Regions from separate parts of the Paenibacillus sp. FSL R7-269 genome, predicted to be linked through region 2. Evidence: a T-box and tRNA genes for the amino acid it is inferred to sense, from the RefSeq annotation. Region 2 holds a T-box; the other holds one or more tRNA genes.
What was found. The T-box of region 2 lies ahead of C162_RS30905 (alanine--tRNA ligase). A T-box ahead of a tRNA ligase gene usually reads a tRNA of that ligase, here a tRNA-Ala.

Region 1 (12,381 bases), on a different contig from region 2:
GAAGCTAGATCTCTACTATGAGTCATTCCATGCCCTGAAGAACGTGGATTTGCAGATTCCGGAGAAGCAGGTGACCGCTTTTATCGGACCTTCCGGCTGCGGGAAATCCACACTGCTGCGTACCCTTAACCGTATGAACGACATGATTCCCGGAACACGTATTGAAGGCAAAGTAAATATCGGCGGCAAAAACATCTACAGCGACGAGATCGAAGTGGAGAGTCTGCGCAAGCAGGTGGGGATGGTGTTCCAGCAGCCCAATCCTTTTCCAAAGTCGATCTATGATAACGTGGCTTATGGCCCGCGCCTGCACGGTGTGAAGAGCAAAGCCGAGCTGGATGTCCTTGTAGAGCAAAGCCTGCGCCAGTCCGCGCTCTGGGAGGAAGTGAAGGATTTCCTCAAGAAGTCTGCCTTAAGTCTGTCCGGCGGGCAGCAGCAGCGTCTCTGTATTGCCAGAGCCCTTGCTGTACAGCCCGATATTCTGCTGATGGATGAGGCGACGTCAGCGCTCGACCCGGTGTCCACGCTCAAGATTGAGGAGCTGGTTCAGGAGCTGCGGGATAAGTATACGATTGTAATGGTCACGCATAATATGCATCAGGCCGCCCGGGTATCGGGACGCACTGTATTTTTCCTGAACGGTGTCATTGTGGAAGCTGCGGACACGGAGCTGTTATTCTCCAACCCGAAGGATTCCCGCACAGAAGACTATATCTCCGGCCGCTTCGGCTAAGGATGGCTGATTCGTAAGTCTTAGGTTCACTCCGTTCACCCGATATGACCATATGTTTTTGAGGAGGATCACTTTCGATATGATTCGCAGAAAAGAATTCGACAAAGATCTGGAAGAACTGCGCACCCTGCTGCAGCAGATGGGCGAGCATGTAACGGATGCCCTGGATGGTGCGATACTGGCCCTGCAGACCCTTGATACGGCACGGGCGCAGGAGATTGTCAAAGCGGACCTGCGGCTGAACGCCATGGAAGACCGGATTATGGAGATCGGCTCACGGCTGATCATCACCCAGCAGCCGGTGGCGAAGGATCTGCGCCGCATTATTGTAGCCTTCAAAATCTCCAGCGATCTGGAGCGTATGGGCGATCTGGCACTGGATGTAGCCAAGGTAACGATGCGCATCCAGGGGCAGCAGCTGATCAAGCCGCTTGTGGATATTCCGCGCATGGCTGAGCTGGTCACGATCATGACCACGGAGGCTATTCAGTCTTATCTGGACGAGAATACGGATCTGGCCTACAAAATGGCGCAGGATGACGATCAGGTAGATGGTCTGTACAGCGCGATGATAAACGAACTGTACACGTATATGGTTCAGAAGCCTGAAACCGTGAATCAGGCGATGCTGCTCACACTGGTTGGCCGTTACATTGAACGGATTGCCGACCATGCCACGAATATTGGCGAGAGTGTAGTGTATCTGGTTACAGGTAAACGTCCGGATTTGAACCAATAACCGCATAATGTTGGCGCATAGATACAGTTTAGCAGAGCTCTGCGCCTTGAACATCAGACAGCAAGCCACCTCCCCGGGGCTTGCCTTTTTTTGTTTTAAAGCGCGCTTCACTTGGCAAACCTGTATTCCATACCATTAGCAGCAGCTAAAGGCCGGAGCAGGTGTGGATCTGTAGCCTCAGGTTCTTTTTTGTACGGAGCATATGGTACTATGTAAAGAGAAAGCAAGATAAAGGCGAGGTGCTAGTGTGGACAAGCTGATACTCATTGATGGAAATAATATCATTTACCGGGCGTTCTTCGCCATGCCGCCGCTGACGAATACAGCAGGACAGCAGACGAATGCGGTATACGGTTTCACGACGATGCTGCTCCGTCTGCTGGAGGAGCATAAACCGACACATATGATTGTGGCCTTCGACGCGGGGAAGATTACTTTCCGGCATGAAGGCTATGAAGATTATAAGGGCGGACGCCAAAAGACCCCGCCGGAGCTGTCCGAGCAGTTCCCGTTGCTCAAAGAGCTGCTGAAGGGTCTGGGAGTTCCGCAGTTCGAGATTGCCGGCTACGAGGCTGACGATATTATCGGCACCATCTCCAGGGAAGCGGATGCCGCCGGCCGTCAGGTGATGATTGTGTCCGGGGATAAGGATATGCTGCAATTGGCTTCTGAGCATACCACCATAGCGATGGTGCGTAAGGGAGTTACGGAAGTGGAGCTGTACGGGCCTAAGCAGATCCGGGACAAATATGATCTCACCCCTGAGCAGATCATTGATCTGAAGGGGCTGATGGGCGATGCCAGCGACAATATCCCCGGGGTACCGGGAGTCGGGGAGAAGACAGCGCTTAAGCTGCTCCAGCAGTTCGGATCGGTGGAAGGTGTGCTTGCCGGAACCGGTGAGCTGAAGGGGAAGATGAAGGAGAAGCTGGAAGAGCACGCGGATAGCGCCATCATGAGCAAAAAATTGGCGACGATCTACCGTGAAGTTCCGCTGGAGCATACCTGGGAGGATATGGTGTTCAGCGGTATTGTTGCCGATACGGCGGGCCCTGCCCTGGCGAAGCTGGAGTTCAAGTCCCTGCTGGAGCGCCTGTCGCTGAGCGCCTATTCGCATGAGGCGGACGGCGGTCTGTCCGGCCCCGCAGCGGTGGAAGCGGCAGAGCTTACGATTACCATCGTTGATGAAGCCGGATTAGAGAAGCTGGTTCAGGCACTGCCGGACATCTCCGCCCTGCATGTGGAATCTAACGGGGAGAACCCGCACCGTGCCGAAGTGATCGGCCTCGGGCTGTCTTCGCCGGAGCAGCATTACTTTGTGCCTTTTGCCCTGCTGAAGAGTGAGGCGGCAGCACCCCTGCGTGACTGGCTCGGTGACGAGCAGGCACCGAAGAGCGGGTATGATCTGCACCGTGCCGATCTGGCGCTGCATTGGCAGGGGATTGCTTTTGCCGGAGCCGCTCACGATGTTCAGCTGGCCGCTTACCTGCTGGACCCGACTGAAGCGAGCCAGAATCTGAATGACCTGACCACGAAATACGGCCTGCCCCGCTTGTCGCCGGATGAGGATGTTTTCGGCAAAGGGGCCAAATATAGAATTCCTGAGCTTGCGATTCTCGGTGAGCATGTCGCCCGCAAGAGTGCGACTGTGCTTGGCATTGTGCAGAAGCAGCAGGAAGAGCTGGACAAGACGGACATGACCGGTCTGTTCCAGGACCTGGAGATGCCGCTGTCGCGGATTCTCGCCGATATGGAGAAGCAGGGCATTGCTGTTAACAAGGACGATCTTATCCAGCTCGGCAAGGAATTCGAAGCCCAAATCTCCCGGCTGGTCACTGAGATCTACTCCGCATGCGGAACTGAATTCAATCTTAATTCTCCGAAGCAACTGGGTGAGGTTCTGTTCGTGAAGCTGGGCCTGCCGGTCGTGAAGAAGACGAAGACCGGATATTCGACGGATGCCGAGGTACTGGAGAAGCTTGCGCCTTATCATGACGCCGTGCGCCTGATTCTGCAATACCGTACCCTGGCCAAGCTGCAATCTACGTATGTCGAAGGTTTAATGAAGGAAATTTCGCCGGAGACCGGCAAGGTACACACCTTTTACCGGCAGACGATTGCGGCCACAGGCCGGCTCAGCAGCCAGTTCCCGAACCTGCAGAATATTCCGATCCGGCTCGAAGAGGGCCGCAAGCTCCGTAAGGTATTCGTGCCCTCAGAGCCGGGCTGGTCGATTCTGGCGGCGGATTACTCACAGATCGAGCTGCGTGTGCTGGCGCATATCTCAGGCGATGAGCGGATGAAGGAAGCTTTTGTCGAGGATATGGATATTCATACCAAGACTGCGATGGACGTATTCGGCGTCCCTGCGGAGAGTGTGGACAGTAATATGCGCCGCTCCGCCAAAGCGGTAAACTTCGGAATTGTGTACGGCATCAGCGATTACGGCTTGTCACAGAACCTGAACATTCCGCGTAAGGAAGCGGCCCGGTTCATTGAGCAGTATTTTGAGGTGTTCCAGGGTGTCCGCCGTTACATGGATGATATCGTAGTCGAGGCCCGTAAGCAGGGGTATGTGACTACGCTGCTGGAACGCCGCCGTTACCTGCCGGAGATCAATGCGAAGAACTTCAATCTGCGTTCCTTCGCAGAACGTACGGCGATGAATACGCCGATCCAGGGAACCGCTGCGGATATTATCAAGCTGGCCATGGTTCATATGGATAAGGCACTGCATGAGCGCGGCCTGAAGAGCCGGATGCTGCTCCAGGTACACGATGAGTTAGTGTTCGAGGTGCCGGAGGAGGAGCTGGAGCAGATGAAGCTGCTGCTGCCCGAGGTGATGGCCGGAGCACTGCAGCTGTCTGTTCCGCTGAAGGCAGAGGTAAGTTTTGGGAGCAACTGGTACGAAGCGAAATAGGCTCCCCGCACATGGCAGATATCCGGTATAATGGAGTGGAGGTGAGCCATGATGCCGGAATTGCCGGAAGTCGAAACAGTCAGAAGAACACTTAATGAGTTAATTACAGGCAAGCAGATAGAGCATGTCACCGTCCGGCTGCCGCGGATTATTCAGCGCCCGGATGATATTCAGGCCTTTGCCCATATGCTGGCAGGTCATAGTGTGGTTACAGTTGAACGCAGAGGCAAGTTCCTGCGTTTCGTATTTGACGGGCTGGTGATGGTCTCACATCTTCGGATGGAGGGCCGTTACGGCGTGTACCGTAAGGGCGAGCTGCTGGACAAGCATACGCATGTTATTTTCCATTTCACAGATGGGACGGAGCTGCGTTATACGGATGTGCGCCAATTCGGGACGATGCATCTGTTCCAGCCGGGAGAGGATCTGCAGCTGAAGCCGCTGAACAAGCTGGGGCAGGAGCCGCTGGATGCCGATTTCACGCTGGAACGGTTCAAGGAGATTGTCGCGAAGCGGAGCACCAAGATCAAGCCGCTGCTGCTCAATCAGGAATATATAGTAGGCATCGGCAATATTTATGTAGATGAGTCCCTGCATCGTGCAGGAATCCACCCGGAGGAGACCGCGAAGTCCCTCACCGAGGATCAGCTGGCCAGACTGCACCATGCTATTGTCGCAACACTGACGGAAGCGGTGAATGCCGGAGGCTCCTCCGTGAAGTCGTATGTCAACGGCCAGGGGGAGAGCGGGAGTTACCAGGATCAGCACAAGATCTATGGACGCAAGGATCAGCCGTGTGCTACCTGCGGCACGCTGATTGAGAAGAGCGTGGTCGGCGGACGGGGAACGCATTATTGTCCCAGCTGCCAGCCCGTACCTGTACTGATTCTGTGATTTTTATTTAGAGTCAGCGCTGCGGTTAGAGCCCGTTTACGGGTTAGTTACACTTGAGTTATAACTGCTATGTATAAAGGCAGGCACTTACTGCCCGTCCCGCCCATATAATGTGTGAAGATTGCTGATTATGGCGAAACGGAGCTCCGGCTTGGATGCTTAATCCACCGGCTCCGGTTCTTCACGGGAGGGATTGCGGGTGCTGAGCCCATTGTTGTCTTTGCTGTTGCTTGCGTTTGCGCTTAGTCTGGATGGATTTGGTGTAGGTATTACATATGGACTGCGTAAAATGAAAATCCCCTTGCTCTCCATTATCATTATTTCGCTCTGTTCAGGGGTCGTCATTTATGGTTCTATGCAGGTCGGCGTGCTGCTGGCCAAGGTAGTCTCGCCGAATGCCGCTTCCAGTGTCGGAGCGGTTATTCTCGTCTTAATGGGCTGCTGGTCACTGTTTCAGATGCTGACGCAGAAGGAGCAGGAAGAGACTGCGCCAGCTGCCGCAGAGGATCATTCAGGATTAGAGACCATACTGGAGACGGCTGCTGCCGCACAGAATGCGGAAACGGTGCTGAAGCCGGCTGTATTCTCGCTGGAACTGCGCCATCTGGGCGTGGTGATACAGATTCTCCGCACACCGTCTTCCGCTGATATGGATGCCTCGGGGAGCATCTCCTCCATGGAAGCCATGATTCTGGGGATCGCGTTGTCGCTGGATGCCTTCGGAGCCGGCCTCGGTGCGGCACTGCTCGGATTCAGCCCGTGGTCCACCTCGCTGATGATCGCTGTATTCAGCGGAACCTTTTTGCTAATGGGAATGAAGACGGGACTTAGATTATCCGGCAGCTACTGGATGAAGCATGCGGCTGCGCTGCCCGCGATATTATTAATTGTAATGGGTATAATGAAGTTATTATGAGGTGAGTACATGATTATAGGCTTAACCGGAGGCATAGCTTCGGGAAAAAGCACCGTGTCTGCACTGTTTGTCCGCAAGGGAGCTGCACTGGTGGATGCCGATGTCATCGCCAGAGAGGTGATGCTCCCCGGACATCCGGTGCTGGCGGCAGCGGTGGAGGCTTTTGGAGACCGCATCCTGCTGCCTGACGGTTCGCTGGACCGGGCGGGTCTTGGTGAGATTGTCTTCCGGGACCCGGAGGCGCTCAAGACACTGAATAACCTGACCCATCCGGCAATCCGCAGGGAGATCAAGGACAGAATGTATGCGCTTGAGCAGGAGAATCCGCAGCGGCTGGTCATTGTCGACATTCCGCTGCTCTACGAATCAGAGCTGGATTCCTTGTTTGAGCAGATTATTGTGGTCTATGTTCCGAGAAGGGTGCAGTTAGCCCGCCTCATGGAGCGCAGCGGAATGAAGCTGGAGCAGGCTGAGGACCGGCTGAGGTCGCAGATGGATATTGAACTGAAGCGCAGGAAAGCGGATTATGTGATCGACAATAGCGGTGATCCGGAGTCTGCCGAGCTTCAGGTTGCCCGGCTGTGGGACAGGCTGGGCCTGATATGATGAAGTGGCTGCGCTCCAAAAGAGTCCTGCTGCTGCTGTTCATCGGCTTCACCGCGATCCTGTTTCTAGGCTCCAACTGGATGTCATGGTTTTATCCTATTCATTATAAAGCAGAGATCCGCCAGCACAGCCGGACGTATGAGATGGACCCGTTCCTGGTAGCATCCATTATCCGTGTGGAGACCAATTATAAGACCGGCCGCGAATCCAAAAAAGGCGCGCTGGGACTCATGCAGCTGATGCCGGATACCGCCAAGTGGGCGCTCGAAAAGGCCAAGCTTCCTGAGGTATCGCTGGAACGGCTAAAGGAAGAGCCCTCCTCCAACATTGAACTGGGCACTTGGTATTTGTCTACGCTCTCTAAGCAGTTCGACGGCAACCGTATAGCAGTTATAGCCGCCTATAATGCCGGACCCGGCAAGGTGCAGAGCTGGCTGGATGAAGGGCAGTGGGACGGAACAGAAGCCTCTGTGAAGGACATTCCGTTCGGTGAGACCCGGCATTACGTGCAGCGTGTGATTTATTATTATGATCAATACACCGAGCTCTACAGTGAGTTCTAGGGTGCTTGTTACTTCTGCTGCTATTATGTAAAAAGAAGCATCAAACGGCCGGAGGCCGTTCGATACTTCTTAGGCAAGCTTATGTCGTGTTTAGCAGGTTATTTGTACTTATTTGTACTGACCTGCCAATTGCTGTTCAGCCAGGGTTACAAGACGTTTAGTGATGTAACCACCGATCGAACCGTTTTCGTAAGAAGTTTTATTGCCTTGGTATCCGTCTGGGGAGAGGGTAATACCTAGTTCCTGGGCAACTTCATATTTCAGTTGTTCCAAGGCACCGCGTGAGTTTGGAGCTACCAGGTTATTGGAGTTGTTATTTTGGCTCATTGCTGTTCACCTCCTATCGGTTGGTAACTGTATTATGTGCCGGACATGTCAGATTCATAACAACAAATAAACGGTGTTTTCTGGAAATTAAATAATGCCCGCATAGCCCTTGTGTATCAATGGACCGGGCCTATCCATTCTAATGATGAGGAAGTGAAGAAGCTTATGAAATGCCCTTACTGTGACCACACCAATACCAAAGTCCTGGACTCGCGCCCGGCTAATGAGAATAAGTCCATCCGCCGCAGGCGGGAATGCGAGCTATGCAGCCGCCGTTTCACCACCTTCGAGATGATTGAAGAGACCCCGCTGATTGTGATCAAAAAAGGCGGCAGCCGTGAAGAGTTCAGCCGTGACAAAATCCTCCGCGGCCTGATCCGTGCCTGCGAGAAGCGTCCGGTCCCTGTAGAGCGCCTGGAGGTCATCGTATCCGAGGTGGAGAAAAGCCTGCGCGGCATCGCCCTCGCCGAGATCGAGAGCCGCCAGATCGGCGAGCTGGTCATGGAGCAGCTCTACCCTGTCGACGAGGTAGCGTACGTCCGCTTCGCGTCCGTGTATCGCCAGTTCAAGGACATTAACATGTTCATGAAGGAACTGAAAGGACTGCTGTCCAAGAACACGGAGGAGCTGGACGGGCTGTAAGCGGTTTAGGGAGGGTAAGCCCTCATTGGGGGGGGCTGGCTCTGGGGTTTACGGGACAGCCGCACAATGTACAAGGTACTTATTGGTGAATAAACCGATGGGTGCCTTTTTGTTGAATTGCTTATGAACGTATAGGATTAAGGGGCTTTAATTTGAACAAAAAAAAGACCCTGGTCAGGGTCTTTAAAAATGTGATGGACTCTCAGGGGCTCGAACCCTGGACAAATAGATTAAGAGTCTACTGCTCTACCAACTGAGCTAAGAGTCCATAGAATGGTGGAGAATAGGGGATTCGAACCCCTGACCTCTTCGCTGCCAGCGAAGCGTTCTCCCACTGAACTAATTCCCCATTCGTTTTTCTCACAAGAAATAATATATCATAAATATAATTCTCAGTCAACATTATTTACAAAAAGAATAATAAGGATAAAATATGGTAGTACATATGACTGATGGGAGGGCTTTCGGTATGGGGGATAAGAGACGGGTCGCAGCATTTTATAGAGTATCAACAAAGGGGCAGCTTGAAGGAAATGATATTCCTATGCAACGTAGGGCTTGTCAAGAGTTTATTAATAGTAAGGGTTGGGTGTTGGTAAAAGAGTTTACGGAGAAAGGCGTTTCTGGATATAAGACAGCGAATGAGGACAGAGATGAAATTCAACGTGCTAGATATGATGCGGAAAATAGTCACTTTGATGTATTGCTTTGTTTCATGTTCGACAGATTAGGAAGAAGGACATATGAAACTCCTCTGTTATTAAAATGGTTCAACTCAATGGGAATTGAAGTCTGGTCAGTAAAAGAAGGTCAACAAGAATTTACAGACGAAGGGCATGACATTACAAACTTCCTTAGATTCTGGCAATCGAATAACGAATCTCAAAAAACTTCGATGCGCGTTGATGAAAAACATACACAAATGGCCGAAGATGGTGTATTTAGAGGTGGCACTGCACCATTCGGATACCGGTTAACACCTTCAGGAATTAAAAATAAGAAAGGCAAAGAGCTGATGAAGCTGGAAATAAATAAAGAACAAGCTACTATCGTCAAACAGATGTTCAATATGGTGATAAAAGAGGGTTTTGGAAGTAATCGAATTGCTAAGTTTCTTAATGAAAATACAATCCCCACTTCTACCGGAGGTAAATGGAACACTGCTGCTGTGAACTTTATTCTTAGAAATCCTGTGTATAAAGGGTATCCGGCCTATGGGAAAAGAAAATCGGTTGAAGGGATTTTTGAGACTAAAGGTAAAGCAGAATGGACGATGCCCGAAAAACAACAACTTCAATTAGTAATTATCGATAAAGAAGATTTTGATAATATTCAATTGCTAAGAAGTTCTAGGTCGAAAGAACAAGTTAAAGACCATAATCGGGAACGAGTTAACACCTCGGTAGGCCCGCTTCTATTGGTCGGGTTTATAAAATGTGGTTATTGTGGCTCCCCTTTGACTACAACATATAATGCCAAAAAATACACTCTTGCTGATGGTACGATTAAAATGTGGAAACGGGCGGTTTATCGATGTTCTGGCAAAGCGTTAAGGAAGGTTGATTGCAAGGGGCAGACTATTTATGCACAAAATAAAATTGAAGATACTGTAGCTGATGTTGTTAATCAATATCTCGCATCTTTGAAAAAGATAGACTACATAGAATTTTCCAGAGGTTATGATCTAGAGGAGTATAAGGATATTAAAGAATTCCTTGATAAAAAAAATCAAGAGTTGGCAAGCGAATATGTTGAATTGAACTTACTTAAAAAGGAAGTGACAAAAAGTATTTTGGGAAAGAGTGCCTTCAAGCCAGAACTATTAAATGAAATGATTGAGGATAAAGAAAAGGAATTGCAAAAACTTGATCAGGAAGTCAGATCACTTGAGGAGCAACTTCAGACGAAAAAACTAGAATTAAGTGAAATTAAAGAATTGGCCAAAAATATTAGTGGGTGGAATTTAAAATATAATGAAGCTAGCCATGACCACAAAAAAGTTATGTTGAGATGGATCATTGAAAGGATAACAGTATTCAAAGATCAGATTGAAATTGAATTTAGGCCGGATATCACAAAGTTCTTATCGAGTGCCGGGAACGGTGCTATAGCTGAACTGAGGAAAAGAACGCATCGCTGGCATACATGAGGCTAGCGTTCTATTTCTTCATAAGACATAACTACGGTTTGAAAATAAGGCTTAAATCCAAGCTTTGTATAAAGCGCATTGGCTTTGTGGCTTGCTCTCAAGGTTGCTGTATGTACACCTTTGTTATGTAAATCATGGAGGGTTGTGAGGCACAGAGCGCTTGCAGCACCTTGATTTCGATACTGCTGCAGGGTGGATACAAACTCAATGGATGCCTGATTACCGGTCTGCATGGCAGCGGAGGTAGCTATGGGAACACCATCCAGGTAAGCAAGATAAAAAGATAGCTCGCTACGTGAAAGCCAAAATTCGTAATATGCCTGATTCAACATAGGCCAGCCATGCAGCGCCTCATTCACCACATCAATCCATAATGTAAATTCAGACGATGACGTAACCCTGTGTATATGTAGTCGCGGACTAGAATGTGGCCAGTTACGGGGTTGTTGCTAAATCTAACGTCATTGCATATGTTCTGCCAACGCCAGGGTATGCAGATATTGTTCCATTCCCTGAGTGATGCAATTCACATAATAATCGTGATTCATAAATGGCCTCCCCTCTATCTCTTCCCTAAGAGCAGCTTGTTCCGTAAGCGGAGTCCAATGTAATTGAGCAGCACCTGCATCAGCAGGCTGTCTACTTGTGTGCCGGTGCCTTCGTATTGCAGCGACAGGTCAACAATGTTCTCTATACCTTGTAATCTTACGTGAGCTATGCAGGCAGTCCGAGCGCCTTTTTCCTTAGCTCTCTTCAACTGTTGCACCTGATGAAGATTATACTGCGGCATATAGATCAAGCTGATGACGGCCGACTTTTCGTTCACACCGTCAACGGCATTGACTTGATAGTTGGGGTCGATGAACGCTTTGGTCTTTTTGCCCAGGAGCACCAGCTCGACCTGCAGCCGCCAGATCTCGGAATGCAAGGGAATGCCGATGAAAACGATCTCGTCACTGGATTCGATCATGGACAGCAGCGAAGTGATCGCCTGTTCATCCAGTTGGCTGGTGGTTGCCTTAATCTTCTCGGCCAGCAGCTCACCGTAGGCTACCGGATCTATGTCCTCTTCCTTCACTGCAGGATAGTATTTGCCGTCATATTGATATTGCAGAGGCGTCTGCTCATAGATCATCCGGAAGCTTGAGAAGTTGTCATAATACATCTGCCGCATGAAGCGGCTGACCGTAGAGACAGAGATGTGGTTGGACTCAGCGAATTCCTGTATGCTTGAAGTCTGAAGTCGGTTATAGTTCTCCAGCATAGTTTTGGCTACATCAAAGTAAATATCATCCTGATCATAGGTGTTATAGCACTCCAGCAGCGCGAGAATATCTAACATGATGCACAGACTCCCTTTATAGTTTTGCTTCATTATAATCCAAATCCAATTCAGGAGAATCAGCAAAAATCGCCCATACCGGGTAAAGGTAGGGCGATTTTTTAACAATTGTGCAATTCGTTGTCTAATTACTTATGCGAGTACCCCGCAGCATGGATACCGGCCAGCCGGCCGGAGGTATAGGCAAAGCCCAGTGTACCGCCTTCAAAATCAACATAAGCCTGTCCGTACATCCCGCCTGCATCAGCACCGGCGACGTAAAGTCCACGGATGGCCCGGCCGTCCGAATCGGTAGCTTCGATCTTCTCATTGATGCGTACGCCGCCCAGCGTTCCTAGGTTACGTCCGACATACTTAATGGCATAATAAGGACCTTGCTTGAGCGGAACCAGCCGCTTCGTGTCGGAGAAGAACATAGGGTCATTGCCCTGGGCAATGGCTGTATTGTACTGCTTGGCGGATGCGAGGAAGGTATCCTTGTCCACACCGATCTCTTGAGCCAGTACCTCCAGTGAATCTGCTCTGTGAACAACACCGGTATCTTTCATTG
Region 2 (12,381 bases):
GAAGCCATTCAGGACCCCGTTGCCGGGCCTATGAAAGAGGGAATTCTGACCCGGTTGAATCATCTGGTCTCGATTGGCCTGGAGTATCTCAGTCTGGACCGGCAGACCTCAACCTTATCGGGAGGGGAGTCGCAACGCATTAAGATGGTCCGTCATCTAAGCAGCAGTCTTACCGATATGATCTATATTTTTGACGAACCAAGTGTCGGGCTGCATCCGCGGGATGTTCATCGTCTGAACGGTATGCTGCGCCAGCTCAGGGACAAAGGGAATACGGTACTTGTGGTTGAACATGACCGCGAAGTGATGGAAATCGCCGATTATATTATTGATGTAGGACCTCATGCAGGTACCCGTGGCGGTACCATCGTCTATAATGGCGACTTTGCAGGCTTACTTCGTGCGGATACGTTAACAGGACGGTACTTGAAGCAAAGTCTGCCTCTGAAGACATCTGTCAGAGTGCCAAGGGGACAAATGAGCGTAGCCTGCACCAGTCTGCACAATCTGAAGGAGGTGACCGTTGATATCCCTGTTGGAGTACTGACTGTGGTAACGGGAGTTGCCGGCTCAGGTAAAAGTACGCTGATTAACGGAGCCTTCCTGTCCTCACATCCGGAAGCCATCGTCATTGATCAGTCGGCTGCGGGCACATCCATCCGCTCTAATCCGGCTACCTACACGGGAATAATGGACGACATCCGCCGGCTGTTCGCAGCCGCCAACAAGGTAAGCGCTTCTCTGTTCAGCTTCAATTCCAAGGGAGCCTGTGCCAACTGTCAGGGTCTAGGCATGATTTACACAGATCTGGCGTTTCTCGAGCCGATACGGACGACTTGTGAAGTGTGTGCGGGCAGACGCTTCAGCGATGAAGTCCTGGCATACAAGCTGAATGGACAATCCATCAGCGACATCCTTGCTATGACGGTACGGGAGGCTTCGGACTTCTTCAGCAAGAAGGAGCTGCTCCGAAAGCTGCAGACACTGGAGGATGTGGGACTTGGGTACGTAACGCTGGGCCAGCCTTTGAGCACTTTGTCGGGCGGTGAGTGCCAACGCATCAAACTGGCTGAAGAGCTTCACAAGGAGGGCAGCCTATATGTTATGGATGAGCCGACAACCGGACTGCATATGTCCGATATCTCTGGTCTGCTGGACATCATGAACCGCCTGGTCGACGGGGGCAACTCCGTGGTAGTCATCGAACATAATCTGGATGTGATCAAGAGTGCAGACTGGATTATTGACATGGGTCCCGAGGGCGGACACCGGGGCGGCCAAATCGTATTCGAGGGCACACCTGCCCAGCTTGCTGCGGCTAAGCATTCTATAACGGGAACGTATCTGCGCAAGGCTCTCCATTCTGAATTATAAAAGCTCAATTTGCATTTTCAAGTATCGGACGGGCCCGACATCTTCACTTCCCGTTCGGTTCAGATCCGCTGGGCCGATCAGAGTCAGAGCCTGACTCGCGGGAATTCTTTTCAGGGACTGCCCGAATAGAGAGTGGAAAAAGTGTTGACTTGCGGCTTTCTATAAGTAATATAATATACCTACTTATAGGAAAGGATGATGAAGGAATGTCCATGTCTCGGCCGAATACCGGAATTAAAGCGATAGAGATGCAAATGGGATCTTTTATCGTGTATCCAACATTGTTGTGGGATGAACAGAATCTTGTACTTGTGGATACTGGCATTCCCGGGCAATTGGATAAGATCCGTAGGTTACTTGAAGCAGAAGGTTTTGGAATAGATCAGCTGACGCATATCATCATTACGCATCAAGACAGCGATCACATTGGCAGTCTGCCGGAACTCATTCAGGCAAGTGTGGAAGAGGTGAAGGTGCTCGCACACGAAGAGGCTGTACCCTATTTGACGGGAGCCATTCCGCTTATCAGAGGTACAACTTTTGCACCGTCTGTGCACGTTCATACGGCACTTAAGGATAGAGACATTCTGCCGCTGGCCGGCGGTATTCAAGTCGTCTTTACACCTGGACACACGCCAGATCATATGTCGCTATATCATATTCCAACTCAAACGCTAATTGCCGGCGATGCATTAAATGCAAAAGATGGTAAGCTCCTGTCCTTTAACGATTATTACACGTTGGATCATCCTACTGCGTTGAAGTCGATTGCCAAACTGCTAGAGCTGGATATTAAAAAGGTGATTACGTACCATGGTAACGAAGTTACACATGGAATCAAGGAAAGTCTCCTGAAAATAGTAAATGCAACAATCAATACTTCATTATAATGCTGATTTACATTACACAGGCCAATGATCTTGAGGATCATTGGCCTGTTAGTCTTTTCTTAGTAGACGCCTACCGCATTGTAAGCTTTGGTTACAGCTGTTACTTGAGCCGATCCTGCACCAAACAATTCAGTAGCCGATTGAATGATTGCTGTACGTGCTGCAGAGAAGTTGGATGAGGTGGTAAGGTAATATACAAGTGCATTGTAATAGATTTGAACGGCATCCTCACGGCCAATACCGGTGACCGTTACACCGTTAAACGTACCGCCTTGAGCAGCGAGATAGAAAGCTTTGTTATTAATGCCGCTATTCGTATGCACACCGCCTTCGTCACTGGTACCGGTATAACGGTCGCTGTATTTGTCAGGCTGGCCGTACAATGGCGGATTAGCCAGTGAGCGGAGCGCGTCACCCGCAACGCCCGGTGTATATATTTTATCACCGATCAGCCAGTTCGCACCTTCAATTGAATTTCCGATGATGTCGGAGAAGGACTCATTGAGTGCCCCAGGTTCTCCGTAGTATTCAAGATTGGATGTTTTCTCCGTCACACCATGCGTTAACTCGTGGCCTATCACGTCCAAATCACCGGACAGCAGTGTAAAGGTAGACCCATCTCCATCACCAAAAACAATCTGTGCACCATTCCAAAATGCGTTGTTATAAGAAGTATAGTAATGAACGGTCGAACGAATCTGCAGTCCTTTATTGTCCAGGCTGTTGCGGCCGAAATGCTGGAGATAATAATCATAGGTTCTCTCAGCATAAGTGTGGGCATCAACCGCGGCTTTGTCTGTCCAGACATTGTTAGTGCTGGTTAAGAGCGTCCCCGGAAGAGAGGTCTTGTTCTTGGCGGTATAGGTCACAATGCCCTTGCCGCGGGTGCTGTCATAGAGCTGGTAGGTTGAACCCGAGAGGCGTGTCTCGAACGTTTTGGTATCTCCAAAAACTCCAGTGCCCGTACCCGTCAGGTTCTCTAAGATGTTATATTTGAACAGTACGCTGCCATTCTCCGCAGAAATGAAGTACCGTATCCGCAAAGGCTCGGGTTCCAGAACGTTCACTTCTGTTTTATAGACTAATTGAGGTTCTCCATCAACGATAAAATAGTACAAATCCGCTGTAGGAGTAACTTGGGGCTCACCAAGTGGTCCATGTTCCAGCGTGGCATCCTGACCGGCTGCCAGAATGGCATCTGCTCCGGATATGGTTTGGAGTTGAATCAGCGGCTGCGGAATGGTCTGGTATACATCCTCAACTACACTTCCCAGCAGAGAGGTAACATTGCCGGCTTTGTCGATATGCAGGGTCTGATCGGCTCCATATACCGGTATCCCTGAGATATACTGGCTTAACCGGTAATGCTGGCTGCCGGTCTTGCTGTTTGCTTCTTGCTCTGTAATTTTAAATTTCCCCCGAATATCCTCCTTAGCCGAAAGATGCAGGTTCCCTTTAACACTTTCAAGATATCCCCATACTTTGTCCTCAGAAGCGGAGTCTGCAGGGGTTTTCCAGACTTGGTCCGTAATCGAAATAGGGGAAGAGCCTGAGAAGAGCTCTACAGGATTATTACGCTCATTGTTTTCAGCGGCACTGCCCACCGAGGCAAAGGACCCAAGTGCTACAACACCTGCAAGAAGTGAAGCTACAGTCTTTTTCATAATTAGTACTCCTCCGATCAAATTGGTTGGTTTAAAGTTGTGCCTGTGCACTTTCTCAAGCTGCGATCTGGGGTGCAAAGACTAGGGCGGCTAACAACCTTAATGTACGGAGGGAGAGTGTGGAGACGGCAAGACCCCTTTCGTGAAATTTACAACTACATCCTTGTTCACAGATCCTCAAATTGGATATTTTTGTTATGAATGTAATTATAATGTTTTCAGTATATTCAGGTTTTTGGATATCAACTATGATCAGAATCACAATTATGGAGTTATGGAGTTTTGGAGTATTGACTTAGAGTGCACTTAAACTCTTATACTGGTCACGTACGATGCAAGCAAGCGAAAGTTCATTCAGTTTGTTAAAGGGAGGAAATCGTGTGAAGCATTTTCCGTTGGGGAATACCGGATTGCTGGTAAGTGCTTATTCTTTAGGCTGTCTGAATTTTGGATCGCGAACCGACAAAAAAAACTCATTCCAGTTGCTGGATCATTTTTTTGAGGCAGGTGGAAACTTTCTGGATACAGCCAATAATTATGCGATATGGAACGAAGGCTGTGTTGGCGGAGAAAGCGAGTCTTTGCTTGGCGAATGGATGAAAGAAAGAAAAAACAGACATCAGATCATTTTGGCCACCAAAGTGGGAGCGAAACCGGTAGTGCCGAAAAGCGAAAAAATGGAAGGCTTAGGCCGCCAAGCGATTGAAAAGGAAATCGACGAAAGTTTGCTGAGGCTAGGAACAGATTATGTAGATTTGTACTATGCTCATGTTGACGATAACGAAACTGAACTCGAGGAAACCTTGGAGACCTTTGATTCCTTGGTCAAAGCCGGCAAAGTAAGAGCTATAGGCTGCAGTAATTACCGGCTGTCCAGGCTCCTTGAAGCCAAGGCAATCAGTAAGTCAAAAGGATGGGCGTCCTATTGCTGCATCCAGCAGCGATATACGTATTTGCAGCCTAGAGCGGAAGCGGATTTCGGAGTGCAGGTCAGTGCGGATGAGGATTTACTTGCTTACTGCAGTCAACACGATGATTTTACGCTCTTGGCTTATTCCCCCCTCCTTGGAGGCGTATACAACAAAAAGGAAGCTGTCTTACCCGATGCATATCAGAGAGAGGATCAGACGATCCGATTGCATACTCTAAGGAAGGTTGCTGGAGAGCTGGGAGCGACTCCGAATCAGCTTATCCTTGCTTGGATGCTGCACAATCACCCGCGAGCTCTTCCAATTGTTGCTGCAAGCGGTCTAACGCAATTGGAAGAGAATTTAGGGGCACTTAAGCTCCATATTAGCTCAGAACAGCTTGATCAATTGAACTGATGTTGAAAGGAGCGTATTCGTTATGACCGGTAGAGAACTGACCATTCAGCAGGCAGCTGAAATGACGGGGTTAAGCGTACATACCCTCCGTTATTACGAAAGGATCGGTCTGATGGACCCCATCCCCCGTGCCGGGAATGGTCATCGGATATATCGGGAGCATGATTCAGAATGGATTATATTACTCGCAAAACTTAAGACTACAGGAATGCCGATCGCTCTTATGCAACAGTTCGCTGATATGATGCGGCTTGGCAATGATGGCATTCCCAAGCGCAGGAAACTTCTAGAAGAGCATGAGCGGAAATTAATCGAGCAGGTTCAAACGATTCAGCAGACTTTGGATATTCTGCGGGGTAAAATTGACTACTACCGTTCTTGGGAAGATGATATCACGCGAGAGGAAGCCAGTTTGAAGTCAGCTCGATGACCAGTCCAGCAGCGAGCTCTATTGATGGTGCGTGGCACGAAGCTGAAGATGCTGTACGCAGCCGGCTAAAGGTCCGGCTGCGTTTTGTTCGCCAACATACCGGAGAATGAACGTTTAGTTTCTTTTGAAATCAGTTTCGTTTGTTATAGCCTCCGTTGGGCCTGTTCAGCGGCCTCCATGACAATTTCACCTAACGTTGGATGCGGGTGGATGGTCATGGCTATATCTTCTACGGTTGCTCCCATCTCAATCGCAAGGGAAAGCTCCGATATAAGCGTAGATGCTTCAGCGCCTACAATCTGTGCACCTAATACAAGTCCAGACGCAGCATGAGCAACAATTTTGACAAATCCTTCGGTTTCCTTCAGAGCCAGCGCACGGCCGTTAATAGAGAAAATAGATTTTCCAACGATAACAGGAATGGATTTGTGTTTACAATCCGTTTCGCTAAGACCAACGCTCGTAATCTCCGGGTGAGAAAACACAACCAGCGGAAGAGCTTTGTAGTCGATGACAGAGGGTTTACCCGCAATCGCTTCTGCTGCAATTTTTGCTTCATATGAAGCTTTATGGGCCAAGGCAGGGCCTTGAACAATATCTCCAATGGAATAGATATTCGGAATGGATGTTCTGCACTGCTTGTCAATCTCGATCAAGCCTTGCGGAGTAGGGGACAAACCAATCTTTTCAAGACCCAAGGTTCCATCTGTATTCGGTTTCCTGCCAACCGTAATTAATGCATATTCAGCTTGAACAACATGGTGTTGATCCTGACGCATATATTGTAGATCAATGTGACTCGTATATGGGGCTGCTCCTGTAACCTTAGCTTCCGTTAGGATTGTTATCCCGTCCTTCTTCAGTTGACGAACGACAGGTGCAATAAGCTCTGCTTCAAATCCGGGTAAAATCTGTTCACCCCCCTCGAGTATCGTAACTGTGGTTCCAAATCTCGCAAACATCTGCCCCAGTTCCACACCAATATAACCGCCGCCAACTACAACGAGGCTCTTAGGAATGTCGGCCAGCGATAGCGCCTCCGTGGATGAAAGAATCCGTCCGCCGAAAGGAAGCGCGCTGATTTCAATCGGACGGGAACCGGTTGCCAGGATGAGATGCTTAAAGCCCATTCGGCGCTCAATCTGTTCATTGTGATGAATTTCAACGGTATTCGCATCTATCAAGCTGGCTTCTCCTTCAATAAGAGTCACACCTGCCGATTTAAGCAAAAACCGAACCCCTCCAGACTGCTTATCCACCACAGCTTGCTTAAACAACTGAGCCTCCTGAAAAGAAGAAGCTTCGTCAACAGCATACCAGTGTCTACGCAAATGAATACGCTCCGCTTCAGCAATCAGCGCTTTGGACGGAATACAGCCTACATGCGTACATACCCCTCCGATCTGGTGGCGTTCCACAAGGACTGTTGTCATGCCCAGTTGTGACGAACGTAATGCAGCCACATAACCGCCAGGCCCCGATCCAATAACCAGGGTATCTACAGCTTCTAATGAGTTCATGATGGGTACCTCCAAGTTATAATATGTTAATCATAATATATTATAGTCATCATATTTTAGAAGAGTCAACACTCCATTACCAATTGACATTAAATAATATGATAACTATAATATTTCAAAAGACATTCAATAGATACAGACTTATACAAAGGGGAGGGAGCAGGATGCCTTATCCAAAAGGGCACAAGCTCAAAGTTCGGAACCATATCATTGCCAGCGCAGCCAAAGCATTTCGCACCCACGGCGTGCGGAATATCAGTCTTCCACATATTATGAAAGGTGCTGGACTGACGCACGGAGGATTTTACTCCCATTTTGAAAATAAAGATCAGCTTGTGATGGAGACCTGTCATTTCGCCATTAGTGACACCATTGAAATGCTGCAGAGAATTGCAGACCATAACAAAAACGAAAATCAGACGCCGATTGAGGCCGTCATTGATTTTTACTTAAGCCCCCTGCATCGGGATCAGACGGAAGCCGGTTGTATCTTACCTGCTTTATCGGGGGAGATCTCCCAGCTATCGGCAGATATCAGGCAAGCATACACACAAGAGCTGCAACGTTTCATCGCGTTTATTATAAATATGGCTGAGATCGATCCCTCTAATGGTTATGCATTGGTAAGCAGTATGGTGGGTACCGTTGCACTGGCACGGGCAGTTAGTGATGCGAAGCTCAGTGATGCTTTGTTACAGGCCAGTCGTATGCAGGCTAAGCAGATGGTAAACGCCGGCTCCAGGTAACTCATTAATTGACGAAGCAAGCGGATTGTGCTAGCATTGCTTTAACTTAAAACGAAAAGGCTATGATGAGAAATAGTAACTATTAAGGATCTCACAGAGAGAAGATGGTTGGTGCGAATCTTCATTGATCTAATAGTGAAGCAGTCTCGGAGCTGTGGACCGAACAGAGGAATCTTAGTAGGCTTCAACGGAGTTCCACCGTTATTCAGGAAACAGTATCGGAGAAATCCCGTACTGATAGAGCGCAGAGCAATCTGAAGTTAGGTGGTAACACGGACATAATCGTTCGCCCTAAGTTGACAAGAAACATGTCAGCTTAGGGCTTTTTTGTTTTAAGCATAAATAATATTGGATGGAGGTATTAGAATGACACCAGATGAGTTGAGACAATCGTATGTAGATTTTATGAAAGGAATTGGGGCTAGCCAAGTGCCTTCTGCCAGCTTGTTACCAGAAAATGATCCCTCAACGTTGTTTACAGGAAGTGGCATGCAACCTATGGTTCCCTATTTATTGGGAGAAAAGCATCCGACAGGTAATGAGATTGCTAATATTCAGAAGTGCTTAAGGACAGTGGATATTGAGGAAGTAGGGGATACGTCGCATCTGACATTTTTCGAAATGATAGGCCGGTGGGAGTTCAAAGCCAACGAACATAACTATAGACAGAAGCAAATCGACGCTATTTGGCATTGGCAGATCATTGAATTAGGAATGGATCCGGGCAGGCTGTATATCAGTGCTTTCGCAGGAAGTGATGAACTGAATATACCTAAAGATACGGAAGCCATTGAGCTCTGGTCAGCAAAATTCAGATCCGTCGGGATAGACCCTATCATTGAAGATGATCCCTGGCAATACGGGGCATCTAGAGGCGGGAAAATATTCTTATACGATGAACAAGAAAACTGGTGGAGCCGGGCCGGAAGTCCGCTCCATATGCCGGTTGGTGAACCGGGTGGGCCTGATAGTGAAATGTTCTATGATCTTGAACCGGGCGGTGATTCACTGGACCATCCTGCTTCTGAAAGCGACAGATTCCTGGAAATTGGGAACAACGTATTTATGTGTTATACCAAAGGAGACACAGGATTTGTAAAAATGCAGAAGCCTAATCTGGATTATGGAGGCGGGTTAGAAAGGGTGGCAACAGCTCTTAATGGTGATAAGGATATTTATAATACGGCTTTCTTCCATAACCCCAAGAACAAATTGATGGAGCTAAGCGGTAAATCCTATACGGACGACTTAAAGTCCTTTAGAATCATACTGGATCATGTGAGAGCAGCTACTTTTCTCATTAATGACGGTGCGGAGCCAGCTAATAGTGATGCAGGATATATAACAAGAAGGCTATTAAGAAGGGCAATTCGTGCAGGTAAAAAAATAGGGATACAAGGAAGCTTTGTGGGGCAGTTGTCTGAAGTTTATATAGATGAAGCTACAGCTTATGAAGATTTAATCCGCAATAAAAGGAAAGTCATCGAAATAGTAAATAAGGAAGAGAATCTTTTCTATAGAACGTTACAGCAGGGAGAATTTGAAATACAGAAACATCTGAAGAATAAGGGGAAAGTATCGGGTGCAGATGCTTTTTATTTTTATGAAACTTATGGATTTCCCTTGGAGTTGACGGAAGAGTTCCTAACTGAAAGTGGATATAGCATGGAGGACAAGGCGTCTTATACAGAGGCGGCAAAGAAACATGCTGAAATGAGCAGAACGGCTTCTGCAGGTAAATTTAAAGGTGGGTTGGCTGAACATTCCGCAGAAACAACCGCGCTGCACACGGTATCTCATTTGTTGCTTGCTGGTTTAAGGGAAGTGCTAGGTGATCATGTCCACCAACAAGGAAGTAATATTACTTCCGAACGATTACGGTTTGACTTCAACCATGATGACAAACTTACACCGGAGCAAATAGCTGAGGTAGAAAAGTATGTGAATGATGCGATTGCCTCCAAAGCAGTTACCTCTATTTCAGAGCTGCCTAAGCTTGAAGCGAAAAAAAGTAATGTGGAGGGTAACTTTTGGGACAAATACCCGGATATCGTTAAGGTGTATACCATCCAGGATAACGAAGGCAACGTGTGGAGCCGGGAAGTATGCGGAGGACCTCATGTAGAAGATACCACAAACTTAGGAACGTTCCGTATTACAAAAGAACAATCTTCTGCTGCGGGAGTCAGAAGGATTAAAGGAGTAATCAACAGTCATTTCCAGAACGCGGAACAATAGCTGAGGTTGTCAAAAACAAACTACAATCAAAGCCGCTAAATGTAGCGGCTTTTTTGGTGTCCACCTAGTTTGCACGATAATGAGGATCGTCAACATTGGTATGCCAAAAGAATGCGTAGAGTGGTACTTAAATCATCCTCATTTGCAGTTATTATAATAGATTTGTCAGAAAACCTGCCATGGGTGTAATATGATATACAGTAGGATAACAGGTATAATTCATACTTAACATTAACTTAGGAGTGGTTGCAGTGAAGATTCTTGTAGATGATTTGAGCAGGGCACAAGTGATTGGATTAATTGCAGAACATCTGCAAGGAATGGCAGAGGACTCTCCGCCAGAGAGTATACATGCCCTTAATCTGGACGGGTTGAAGCAGCCGGAAATTACCTTCTGGTGCGCTTGGGAGGATGAAGAGCTTCTGGGCTGCGGGGCGATCAAGGAACTAAACAAAGAGCATGCTGAGCTCAAATCCATGCGGACCGCTAGGAAGCATTTGCGCAAAGGTGTAGCCAGAACTATTCTTGCTCATATTATTGAAGTAGCCGTAAGACGCGGATACAAACGGATCAGCCTCGAGACTGGCTCCATGGATTCATTCATCCCCGCCCGCAAGCTGTATGAAGATTTCGGCTTCACGTATTGTGAGCCGTTTGCAGATTATATCCCGGACCCGAATAGCAGATTTATGACGAAGGAACTGTAGTTTATTATATAACACTTGAAGAACAGCATTCTGCAGTTACAGAGGATGCTGTTTTTTGGCGTGTATACGCAATCCCTTCTACCCAGAAAGGGACCCATACTAGAAAATATGGAATTATCTTCATCTTTAACTTGATTAGTATTATTATATTTGTTATATATGTAATATAACATATAAAGAAGGAGGGTTATTCGTGTTCATAGAGCTTGATCTGCAATCGGAAACCCCCATCTATACACAACTGGTTGACCAAATCGTTGAAGGGATCGCCTCTGGCGAGCTGAAGCCCGGCGATTCGCTTCCGTCGATTCGGAGCCTGGCCGAGGACCTCGGGATCAATCTCCATACCGTCAATAAAGCCTACAATTTGCTCAAGCAGGAGGGCTTGCTTCAAGTGAACAGGAAGACGGGCGTTATTGTTCAGCCGGGCGGGATGCCTGGTGTGACAGAGGTGTTCGCGGAGAAGCTCCGGCGGCAGCTGCGGTCTCTTGCTGCTGCAGCTGCGGTACGGGGCATGGCGGAAGAGGTATTCGCACAAGAGAGCAGATCGGTGTACCAGGATATAATCAGGATTCGCGGAGGGGAACAACATTGACACAAGAACCGATGGTTATTATTTTCGGCAGTTATTTGATGATTACTATGATGCTCAGCTTACAGGCCTATCGCGGATTAAGGACCTTTCTGTTCGGCATTGCTCTGCCGGAAGAGGTACTGAATGACCCATCCATCCGTGCCATTCGCCGGAATTACGCTTTGCTTACCAGTGGTTTTGCGGTCGTCATCGGGTGGGCTTGCTTGTTATGGCTGCGCCATCAACCGGCCCGGGGTCTCCTGATTTTGACAACATCCATCTTGCTTTTAATGTTTGCTTCATCCTTCGCAGTTTGGCTCAGCCGGATGTCCGTGCTACGCTTGAAGACTGCCAGAGGTTGGCAGGTTGACGTGGAAACGAAGCGCACTGCAAGTCTCAAACTCAGCCGGATGCATAGTCCGGTGCTACGCACTTGGTGGTATTCGGCAAATGCTGCCGTTATGGCGCTATGCATCTTCTTTGCTATTGCAAGATGGGATACGATTCCGCAATTGTTGATTCTCGGAAATTTCCACTTCAACAAATCCGTGTGGACCGTGTTCATGCTGAACAGTGTGCAAGCGCTGAATATCACCGTGTTCGTCTGCTGCAATCTACTGATCAGCCGTGCCAGAACATCGCTGGATCCCCAAGACCGGGAAGGTTCGCTGCAAAAACAGTTGAAGCTCAAGAAAATCCATTCACTCTTAGCTTGGGGAGCCTCACTTCTAATGGTTGTATTCTATGGAGTAGCGCAAGCCATAGCGTTGTACGGCTGGAGGGGCAATCTGCTTTTTCTCTCCGGCATGGCGCTCTGCACATTGCTTTTCGTGGCACTAATCGGCGTAATACTTTACATACGGATCAAGGGTATGGATCAGCTAAGAGATGTTCCATCGTTGGAGGAAAGACA

Region 1: it encodes a tRNA-Ala, which carries the amino acid that the T-box ahead of C162_RS30905 (alanine--tRNA ligase) is inferred to sense. The anticodon was not compared.

What each region holds. Positions count from the first base shown of each region.
Region 1 covers NZ_ASPS01000035.1:28,256-40,636, forward strand. Annotated here, with positions in the region: gene pstB (phosphate ABC transporter ATP-binding protein PstB) at 1-733, shown strand, start outside; gene phoU (phosphate signaling complex protein PhoU) at 813-1,472, shown strand; gene polA (DNA polymerase I) at 1,720-4,392, shown strand; gene mutM (DNA-formamidopyrimidine glycosylase) at 4,444-5,286, shown strand; gene C162_RS17340 (manganese efflux pump) at 5,486-6,202, shown strand; gene coaE (dephospho-CoA kinase) at 6,212-6,808, shown strand; gene C162_RS17350 (lytic transglycosylase domain-containing protein) at 6,808-7,371, shown strand; gene C162_RS17355 (alpha/beta-type small acid-soluble spore protein) at 7,480-7,698, opposite strand; gene nrdR (transcriptional regulator NrdR) at 7,864-8,340, shown strand; tRNA gene C162_RS17365 (tRNA-Lys) at 8,536-8,608, opposite strand; tRNA gene C162_RS17370 (tRNA-Ala) at 8,615-8,689, opposite strand; gene C162_RS17375 (recombinase family protein) at 8,810-10,489, shown strand; gene C162_RS17380 (GNAT family N-acetyltransferase) at 10,492-10,848, opposite strand; gene C162_RS17385 (MurR/RpiR family transcriptional regulator) at 11,052-11,831, opposite strand; gene C162_RS17390 (FAD-dependent oxidoreductase) at 11,960-12,381, opposite strand, start outside.
Region 2 covers NZ_ASPS01000110.1:11,121-23,501, forward strand. Annotated here, with positions in the region: gene C162_RS30870 (excinuclease ABC subunit UvrA) at 1-1,374, shown strand, start outside; gene C162_RS30875 (MBL fold metallo-hydrolase) at 1,581-2,264, shown strand; gene C162_RS30880 (M4 family metallopeptidase) at 2,324-3,928, opposite strand; gene C162_RS30885 (aldo/keto reductase) at 4,309-5,253, shown strand; gene C162_RS30890 (MerR family transcriptional regulator) at 5,276-5,683, shown strand; gene lpdA (dihydrolipoyl dehydrogenase) at 5,827-7,203, opposite strand; gene C162_RS30900 (TetR/AcrR family transcriptional regulator) at 7,368-7,949, shown strand; T-box leader at 8,003-8,246, shown strand; gene C162_RS30905 (alanine--tRNA ligase) at 8,316-10,187, shown strand; gene C162_RS30910 (GNAT family N-acetyltransferase) at 10,439-10,894, shown strand; gene C162_RS30915 (GntR family transcriptional regulator) at 11,088-11,489, shown strand; gene C162_RS30920 (DUF5808 domain-containing protein) at 11,486-12,381, shown strand, end outside.